DNA from 3 places in the Bacillus sp. NEB1478 genome. Region 3 is predicted to be linked to each of the others. Evidence: riboswitches for the same ligand, from Rfam matches in the RefSeq annotation. Region 3 holds a riboswitch; each other region holds the start of a gene.
What was found. Region 3 has a riboswitch for cyclic di-GMP ahead of RGB74_RS15690 (aspartyl-phosphate phosphatase Spo0E family protein). Riboswitches for the same ligand answer to the same signal wherever they lie in the genome.

Region 1 (3,260 bases), 1.1 Mb from region 3:
TTCACCGAGCTCATCTTTTTTATTACGCTGTTGCGGAGTCTCTGCCTTTTTCGGTTTCTCAATCTTTGGCTGTACATTTTTAGGCTGTTCTTTTTTAACTTCAGGCTTTTTAGGCTCATCTTTTACTGGATAAACGTTTTTGTCCTTATGATCCGTTACTTTTTTCACGGGAACAGCGATTGCTGGCGCTGGAGCTTCTTCTGTTTCATCCATTTCATCAGCCGGCTCCGTAACTACTGGCTCTTCTGAATCTGTTGTTTCAGGTGTTTCAGGTGTTTCAGTTGTTGCTGGGACGTCTGTTGATGTTTCCTCTTCTTTATCTTGATCTTCATCTTCAGCTTTTTTATTGTGTCTCATTTCATGCTTTGCGATCTTTTTCTCCAGTTTTCCAAAAGTTTTTGCAATGTTTTTAGACAGTGCTTCTTGGGCTTTTGGGTTATCGATTTTTTCAAGTGCAGCCATTAGCGACACGATGTTTTGAAAGAATTTTTTCTCTAATTCGGTAGCGGGTTTTTCGCTTTCGTCTGATGTTGTTTCCTCGTCGTTAGTTGCAGATTCATCATTATTTGTGGATGATTCCTCACTAGAAGTATTCTCATCAGCAGTTTCATCATTTGTTGTTGCTTCATCATCCGTTGTCGTTGTTTCTGGATTTGCTTCAGAATCTGTGTCTTTTGCAGCTTCTTCCTCTTTTTTCACTGCTTCTTCTTGCTGTGCGACCGCTTCCTCTAATAGTTTGGCAGCATCATCATAGCTTCCTTCTTTTATAAGGGCGTTTGCTTCTTTAATGCGTTCAGCGGCGAAATCGGCCAATAGCTTAGCTTGGTCCATATCATCGGTCGTCATAGCGAGCTGGATTTTTTCCATCATGATTTTAACAAAATAAAAGAAATCTCCAGGAATTAAGTCGGGAGCTTCTTCAGTTGGTGTTTCCTCTGCTGGCTCTTCAGCATCTGTTGGATCTTCTGCTGTCACATCATCTGATGTATTTTCATCTGTAGTTCCACTTGCTTCAGTTGATGGAGTGTCAACTGTATCGTTTACTTCTGTTTCGTCATTCTGTGTTTCTGTAGTAGTCGTTTCGTTTGTGTTCGCGAAAACGGCGGGTCCGAATGATGTTGTTGCTAATCCTAATGCTAAAAATGAACTCAAAATCTTCTTCACTTCTTATTCTCCCTTTCTCAAATAAAATGAAATTAAAAAGACACACTTATGCCGTTTGGCGGAGTGTGCTCCGGGAAAAACGGCAGCTGGCTGGCAATGCAAAATTGTGCAGAAGCCCCTGTAGCTTTGCGTCGCTATGTTTCCATAGGTTTGCCTTTATCTTTTTAAGTTCCAAATAAAATGTATTCAATTCACTTTAAACTGTAAAAATATGTCGAACAAGTAACCGTTTTCCTATTTTCTTAAAAGATGAGTTATAAAATATTTCATTTTAATGGTAATTGATGCCTATTAAAAAATGTAAATCTCAGCCGAAAGTCATATTTTCCATTAAAAGAAAACATGCCATAATATAGGAGTGAAAGCGCTATCTTTTTTGTTTGTGCAAACGCTTTCTCCAATATGGATCAACTTTAAAGGGAGGATTTTTGTGAGGAAGAGAAAATCATTTAAATCAGTTTCGTGGCTTTTACTTTTTACGATGATTTTGCAAACGTTTGCATCAACGATACTATTTCATCCAGCGAAAACGACAGCAGCTGAAAGAACAGTCACACTCGTTGGTGATTTGCAATCGGAACTGGGAGCTTCAGGTGATTGGAACCCGGCTGATACAGCGACAAAAATGGAACGGCAGGCAAACGGAAAGTACAAGCTGAAAGGGACATTGCCTGCAGGGAATTATGAATATAAAATCGCTATCAATGGCTCTTGGGATGAGAACTATGGTGTGGATGGAAAAGCGGGCGGCGATAACTACAAACTCACCGTCGATTCCGATAAGGAGGTGACATTTGTGTATGATGACACGACGCACAAAGTTTCGATTCTAGAACCTCTTCCACAAGAACAAACACCGCGTATTGTAGGGAGCATTCAACCCGCAATCGGTGCGGGTGGTGAATGGTCACCTGGTGAGTCCACCGCATTCTTAAAAGATGAAGATACAGATAACATTTACACATATACAACACAAGTTCCAAAAGGGAAATACGAATTTAAGATCGTTCTCGGAAACAGCTGGGATGCTCCAGCTTATCCTGGAAACAATTTCGCCTTAAATGTTGTAAAAGATGCGACTATCACTTTCTTCTACAACCATGACACGAAAGAAGTGTACACAGATTACGATGCAGGTCTGCCAGACGGAAGTGTGAAAGGGGACAAGCTTTTCCATGACACCTGGAATGAAGCGTACCGTGCACCATTCGGGGCAATCAAGGCTGGTCAAGACGTAACCCTTCGCCTTCAATCTAAAAAAGGCGATCTGACGGGAGCTAAGCTCTACCTTAGAAACTACAATTCTGGCAGCACGACTGTAAAAGAGATGGAGAACGCCGGTTGGACAACCATTAACGGCGAGGAAGTCGAGCTTTGGGAAGCAACTGTAACACCTGACGAAAAAGGTGTTTACGGGTATAAGTTTGAAGCACGTGATGGAGATGCGATAAAAGAATACGGAGAAGACACACAAGAAGGCGGAAAAGGCGCTGTTAGCGATACGAACGCAGGTCTATTCCAAATGACCGTCTATGACCCAGCTTATAAAACACCGGACTGGATGAAAGAGTCGGTCGTTTATCAAATTTTCCCTGACCGTTTTTTCAACGGCAACAAAAAGAACGATGATGACAAAACAACGGCACGTGGAACGGAACCAATCGAGCACCGTGATTGGAGCAAGCTACCGGATAACCCGAGATTAGCTGAAAACGAAGGCTATGATGGCGACTTGATCTGGTCAAATGACTTTTTCGGCGGTGACATTGCCGGCATTCAGAAGAAGCTCGACTACATTCAGTCACTGGGCGTTAACACGTTATATTTGAACCCAATTGCAAACGCCTCATCGAACCATAAATACGATGCGACCGATTATAAAGCAATCGATCCGATGTTCGGGACGCCAGCAGAGTTTAAAGCTTTTACAATAGAACTGAAAAAGCGCGGCATGCATCTTATTTTAGATGGCGTGTTCAACCATGTCGGGGATGATTCCATCTACTTTGACCGCTACAGCAAGTACGAAACGGTTGGAGCATACGAATATTGGTCAAGCGTCTATGACTTAATGAACAGTCAGGGATTAACAGAAG
Region 2 (3,260 bases), 1.2 Mb from region 3:
GACGAAATTCTTAGCGGCGACCCTAGACCTTCTGCATCCACTCCTAAGCGCTTAGCGATCATCTTCGTCCGAAAAAGATGAAAATCACTCGTTACGATCAGCACTTTACTGCCAGGATCAATCATTTGTTTCGTATATAATAAGTTTTCGTATGTACTTGTCGCTTTTTCTTCTATCTTTATTCGATCTGGATCCATGCCGTGTTTCACAAGGTAGTTTTTCATAATGAAGCCTTCACTTTCCGTTTTCCGAAAACCGAGACCCCCGCTCACAACAAAATGAAGATCCTTGTGATTTTGAGCATAAGCGAGTGCTTGATCAAGTCGTCCTTTCAATACGGCACCTGGTCTGTTGTTTTTTGTCCCGCCTCCTAATATGAGTACTGTGTCTATTCTATCGGAAACCTTATCGGGATTGGTATTCGCAGATAAGAGAATAAGAGTTTCTAACGTGCCTGCAAAAAGGATGGCCAGTGTTATTATGACCGTTGTCGTTTTTCTGTACTTTTTAAAAAGATTCATCATGGTCTGATACTTGTAAAACAGCAGAAAAAAGAAAACACTAAGCATGAAAAAGACGGCTAATCCCATATCCATGTTGGTCGTTTGGATCAGCATCGCTGCAGCATAAAGAAAAAAGCAGAGACTTAGAAACAAAAATAATTTTTTCATAGTATTAAGCTCCATTACCATTTAATTGAGGTTCCAAATTCTAGTATATCGAAAAATAGAAAAAGAGCGGAGATTTTCCGCTCTTTTGATTTATTTATTAATATCTTGTTTTTTGATCTCTTTTTCGATTTCTTGTGTGATCTGTTTTTTATAGTTTTCAGATGTCGTTGACGCTTCTTTTGTCATTTCTGCTGTCTTTTTATCAACAGCTTCTTGCTTTCTTTGTGTAATCTTTGCTACTTCATCATCGTAATGTTTTTGAAGATCAGATTTCTCTTCTTGAATAATGTCTTTCTTCTTATCGTTCAGCTCTGTTTTTGTTTCTGAAAAAATAGTTTGCACTTTACTGCTTAACCCGCTAAGCAATTCATCTTTTTGAGTTTTCAGCTGATTTTGGATATCATCCTTAAATGTGTAGGCAAGGATTTGTGTGTATAGCTGATCTGCAAGCTCTGGTTTCGCTGCAAATGCCGAAGTAGTCCCTATTGTAAAAGCAGCAACTGTAGCCAATGCTACCTTAGTCCACTTCCGCGCTTTCTTCTTTGTACTAAACTTTTCTTTTCGTGATATTTCCATAAAAAATACCCCTTCCTTTTATCGGTTTGATTAAAAGAAGCGGCCGGTTGCGCTACTAGCTCTGATTATTCCAAGCGCCCAAATAAAGAATAATCTTCACAGCTCCACACTTATTTAATTATTTCCTAATATTAAATTTACCATCAAAGGGATTTGCTGTAAATAGAATTTTGATATACTAGTAAATTAATACAACAAATTTATTTGCATACTTATAGGTGATTTTCTTGCTAAAAAATTATTTAAAGAAGCAAATTTATTCAAAAAACACTTGAGAAAATTAATTCTCAAGCGTTTTAAAGTACTTAAACTATTGCAGTGGCGGCATTGTTTGGGCTTGACCGTATGCATTTATCATTTGTTGCATATCTTGTTGGGCTAATTGTGGCACTTGATAAAAATGCTTTTTGTTTTGCCAAATTGATAATTCGTAAGCCATTTCAATCCAATTTGGTATCCCGTCTGCTAATACACGGCGAAGGACAGGGTTAGTAAGTTCCAAAGTAGCCATCCCTCTCAGGGACGCATTAGACTTTAATGTTCCAAGAATTAAGGAAGAAATCGCTTCATCATTTAACTGAGATGCATTTTGAATTGGAGTTTTAGGCTGTGCAGGACTCAACCCATAAACAAAATCATTTTCTTGAGTCATTTTATAGGTTTGAGTTGGCATAGATGGATCTTTTCCTGTTTGAAAAGCTTGAACACATGCATTATATTCGTTCGTAATATGCTGATAATGACGATCTAACATTGCTTTTAATTCTTGATCCTGGATGTGGTCTCTGCAAAGGATGTACAAGTTTAGTGTGCTGATTGTTCCTCCCAGCATTTCATGAACATCGAACAGTTCGTGTCCACCATGGTTAAATTGTGCAGGCACCTTGCCCGTCTGCATGTTTTGATGCACAAACTCAGAGCTATTAGCATTTTGGGACTGATTATTTTGATTTGGATTAGATTGATTCGGATTAATAGGGTTCATATTCTTACCTCCGTTTTTAGAAATACGGGGTTATTTTGTGTAGATTGAAGTCATATATACAATAAAGGTGCAATTCGCAAAAAAATTTCCGGGGAAATTCGATAAAATGATTCAGCAATATCCCACAATCGACAAATTGAAAGCTGAATTTTTGAAGTAAAATGATGATATTTGAAATTCGTATAATAAAATCGTTTGTATTCAGAAACCGACGGGAAGGTTTACTCAAAAACCGTAAAGGAAATAAATTGTTTGGGGACTGTCCCCATTTCCCAAATCCAGCTAAAAGCCTTACACTAGAATTATTACTGGAAGGAGGTGAATCCCATTTCTAGGACGAAACGTATCTGGTATCCCGATGCTGTTTACCATGTCACCACTCGCGGTAATCGACGAGAACCCCTTTTTTACTCTCATCTCGATTATCATCATTATTTAAAAATACTTAGTCACTGCATTCCTAAGTATTCCGTTAAACTTTTCTCTTATTGCCTCATGCCGAACCACACCCATTTACAAATTCAATGCTGCAAGTCCCCGCCTGGTGATTTCATGAAAGAATTAAGTGAAACTTATGCGATGTATTTTAATAAAAAATATGAACTCACTGGCCATGTCTTTCAAGGTCGATACGGAGCAGAATTAATCGAAGATCGATCTTATCTACTAGACACTAGCCGCTACATCCACATGAACCCTGTTGCTGCAGACCTTGTTATGTACCCTCTTGAATATCCTTGGAGCAGCTACCGTTATTATGCAAGCCAATCCGTATGTTCCTTCTTAGATACCTCATTTATACTTGAACAGTTTCAAAAATCAAAATCACTATATCGAGATTATGTCGAAAGCAGAATAACACCGGTCGTAGAGCAGTAATGGCGTTGTAAAATTACACTCTATCAAATTTATAAAGCTTGTTGTTTCAATGAAAAAGCCGGTTATGTCCTTCTGAAGAAGACAAAACCGGCTTTTTTGTATTTGTCTGGGGTCTGTCCCCTAGATCTTGAATCTCATAACGTGGTCGC
Region 3 (3,260 bases):
ATTTGCGTGATAATACGAAGTCAATTTTGGCATTAGCATTAGGCGGAACTTTAATCACTTTTAGTATAGTTGGAACATCCTCTTATTTTGGACTAGGGATGGGTGTACAAACGGCCTTTGTTTTTGCAGCGCTAATGAGTGCTACAGATCCTGTTTCTGTCTTAAGTATATTTAAATCTCTTGGGGTAAACCGGAGATTAGCCACCATTATTGAAGGTGAAAGTTTGTTTAACGATGGTGTAGCCGTTGTATTGTTCATGATTACTTCTGTTTATCTTCCTTCATACATACAGATGGGTGCTGGAGGAATAACTGCAACAATTATTATACTAGTAAAAGTTGCGTTAGGCGGTGCTCTCATTGGAGGTGCGCTGGGTTATGTATTTTCTAAGATTACAAGCTGGTATGATGATTATCCTTTAGAAATTCTGTTTTCACTTTTGTTATTTTACGGAAGCTTTTCAATAGCTGAGTCCATTCATGTTTCAGGGGTTATCGCTGTTGTAGTAGCAGGACTGATCTTTGGCAATTATGGAGCAAAGATTGGGATGAGTCCGACTACAAAAGTAAACATACATTCGTTTTGGGATGTGCTGGCCCTATTTGCAAATTCACTTGTTTTTTTGTTAGTAGGATTAGAAATCGCTTATATTAATATCGGGAACAAGTTTGGTTTAATCATTGGTGCTATTTTAATAGTTCTTGCTGCGAGAACGATTGCTGTTTATGTATCCTTGGTTCCGGTTAAAGGAATCCCTTCCAAGTGGAAGCACATTTTAAATTGGGGCGGATTAAAAGGATCTTTGTCCATCGCACTTGCTCTAAGTTTGCCAGGAGATTTTCCTGGGAGAGAAGATATTATTGTCCTTTCATTCAGTATTGTTTTCTTTTCATTGCTTGTCCAAGGCTTGACGATACCAGCACTTATAAAACGATTAAACATAAAAGGGCACGAGAAAGAAAAAACAGAATACGATGTTACGTTAGCTGCTGTCCACCGTTATGATTATGCATTAAAAAGGCTTCAGAAACTGAAGAATGAGGCAGTGATTTCCAGTGTGGTTTTTGATCGGATGAATAAACTTTACGAATATAGAAGAGATGAAGAAAAGAAAAAACTAGATGATATGTACGAATCACATCCTGAATGGAAAAGGTCACAAGAACGATTGGCTAAAATTGAATTGCTTTATGCAGAACATGAGGCTGTGGAGAGGCTTTTGCGTAAAGAGATGATTTCAACCAAGCTGGCTGAAGAAGAAATAGAGAGGATCGTTGATGAAATTGAAAAGTGCAAAAATGAGGATCAGGAGCTGTAAAAGGCGGGTTTTTTCATGATGAGTTGAATAATGGTCCAGCGGCATTGTATAGCATTTGGTACAGGTAGAGCTAAGGCTGACGGAATAATCTGCGTCAGCCAAGTTTTGTTTTTATGAAATTACTTTTGTACAACACTGTTGTATTGATTGAGTAATTTATCTAGCTGCTGGCTAACCTTTACTAACTTAGGGTGAGCTAATTCATGATTTAACATAGATGAAGTTCGATAGAGTTCTTCTCTCAGCAAAGAAATGCGGTCAAGCATCGTCTTCTCCTTCATATATATATCTCCCTTACTAAATATTTACGACGAAGGAGTCATTCGGCAACTGGCTGACATATCTACAATTAGACTTAGTCCCTATAGCTTTGCGTCCTTCTCTTTCGAAAAGTTTGCCTTTTCGTCGATTTTCCATAGTATAACATATTTAACCAGAAATGTTTACAAAAAATTACATAAATAGACAATATATTATGGGTAGTTCACCTTAATTATTTCACTTTAGTTTAATTATCGGATGAAACCAATTTGTTTTGAAGAGTGATTCAGAGCAATCTTTGGTCATTTGAGGAAGTTTCCTTTAAAATAGAAATGATATGCATGAATGAGAGAATAAATAATTTGCTATAATTGGTAATAAAGCGCGTAAGGAGGGAGACGGGTATGGATCGTATGAATGAAAAGACTTCTAATAATCATTATGATTCACCTGAAAAAAAGGTCCAAAACACGCACTCCGTTCAGTTATGGCGTGAATATTTCTCTGACCGGTTTGAGATATTTGAAAAACGTAAAATGCAAACCGTCACCTTTCGTGACATGGCAGACGGTAAAGATACGAGTTACACATTTGTTCATATTTATAGAGATTATTATCCTGCACTATTGAACGCTGGACAATTTTTCGATGAAGATATTGCATTGTTGTATAAATTTCATGTACAGATCGAGACGTTGATTCGTCTTTTTTCATTTGAAGCACATTACGGAATCGCTTCTTATATGCAAGCTAATTTTACAGCTACAGTAGATAAGTTATCTGATCAGATGTATATCACACTGAAGCAGTTGAATAGTGAAAAATTGATGAATGAAAATAAAGAGCTTATTGAAGAGAGTCTTAGGAATTTTCAGAGTCTATATGAAATTCCTCCTAAATGGGGGTATTTATTATTTTTCTTGTTTCAAGTCAGCTGGTCTCTTTTGTATACCGATGAATCTTGGCTTGAAAAATATGAAAAGCAGCTATTAGAAGAAAAAGAGGCAGGAAACACTACACAAATGCTTGAATTGGCACTTGTACATTTTGCGTTTGCACGAAAGAAAGATGAACTCGCTTTTGAACGAATTCAGAAGAATGATAAAAAGATTGAAATGGTGCATTTTTTAGTCTGGATGAAGCTATTAGTTGAAAAACAAGAATGGAACAGGCTTTTATCTTGGCTGCTTTATTTAAAACCAACGTTTTTAGAGGGAGTTAATACGTACTATTATCATTCAAATGCCCGGGAATTTTTCCATGAATACCTGAATTATTTCTGGAAGTATGCTCAGCATACAGGTGATGAAGAACAATATGAAGAAATGCTCATTGAATTCTTGCCGATCACATTTTATGAATATGGCGAATATCTAATGGTAATCGGTGAATATGAGCGGTGGGTAGAGCTGCAAGTAATTATGGGATACTCGCCCGAACTCATACAAAGAAAAGATTTAAAAGAGGTTATCTCACTAAATAAAGAATCTGTACTGCCGATATATCATCAAACGATAGACCGTTTGATCAATGAACGTACACGGAAATCATATCAATCAGCTATTAAACATTTAAAAACACTTCGGTCTATTTATTTTGATTTAGGAGAAGAAGAGCGTTTTTCGGTTTATATTAACCAGATCGCATCTGTATACGGCAGGTTAAGAGCATTTCAGGAAG

Region 1: linked by a shared signal. The riboswitch ahead of RGB74_RS01510 (DUF5667 domain-containing protein) and the one ahead of RGB74_RS15690 (aspartyl-phosphate phosphatase Spo0E family protein) in region 3 are both predicted to bind cyclic di-GMP.
Region 2: linked by a shared signal. The riboswitch ahead of RGB74_RS01700 (hypothetical protein) and the one ahead of RGB74_RS15690 (aspartyl-phosphate phosphatase Spo0E family protein) in region 3 are both predicted to bind cyclic di-GMP.

What each region holds. Positions count from the first base shown of each region.
Region 1 covers NZ_CP134049.1:308,070-311,329, forward strand. The annotation lists gene RGB74_RS01510 (DUF5667 domain-containing protein) at 1-1,164, opposite strand, end outside; cyclic di-GMP riboswitch class I at 1,243-1,329, opposite strand; gene RGB74_RS01515 (pullulanase X25 domain-containing protein) at 1,646-3,260, shown strand, end outside.
Region 2 covers NZ_CP134049.1:349,527-352,786, reverse strand. The annotation lists gene RGB74_RS01705 (YdcF family protein) at 1-671, opposite strand, end outside; gene RGB74_RS01700 (hypothetical protein) at 762-1,247, opposite strand; cyclic di-GMP riboswitch class II at 1,280-1,362, opposite strand; gene RGB74_RS01695 (spore coat protein) at 1,558-2,232, opposite strand; gene RGB74_RS01690 (transposase) at 2,551-3,111, shown strand; gene RGB74_RS20090 (methyl-accepting chemotaxis protein) at 3,232-3,260, opposite strand, start outside.
Region 3 covers NZ_CP134049.1:3,117,060-3,120,319, reverse strand. The annotation lists gene RGB74_RS15695 (cation:proton antiporter) at 1-1,319, shown strand, start outside; gene RGB74_RS15690 (aspartyl-phosphate phosphatase Spo0E family protein) at 1,439-1,600, opposite strand; cyclic di-GMP riboswitch class I at 1,642-1,728, opposite strand; gene RGB74_RS15685 (hypothetical protein) at 1,985-3,260, shown strand, end outside.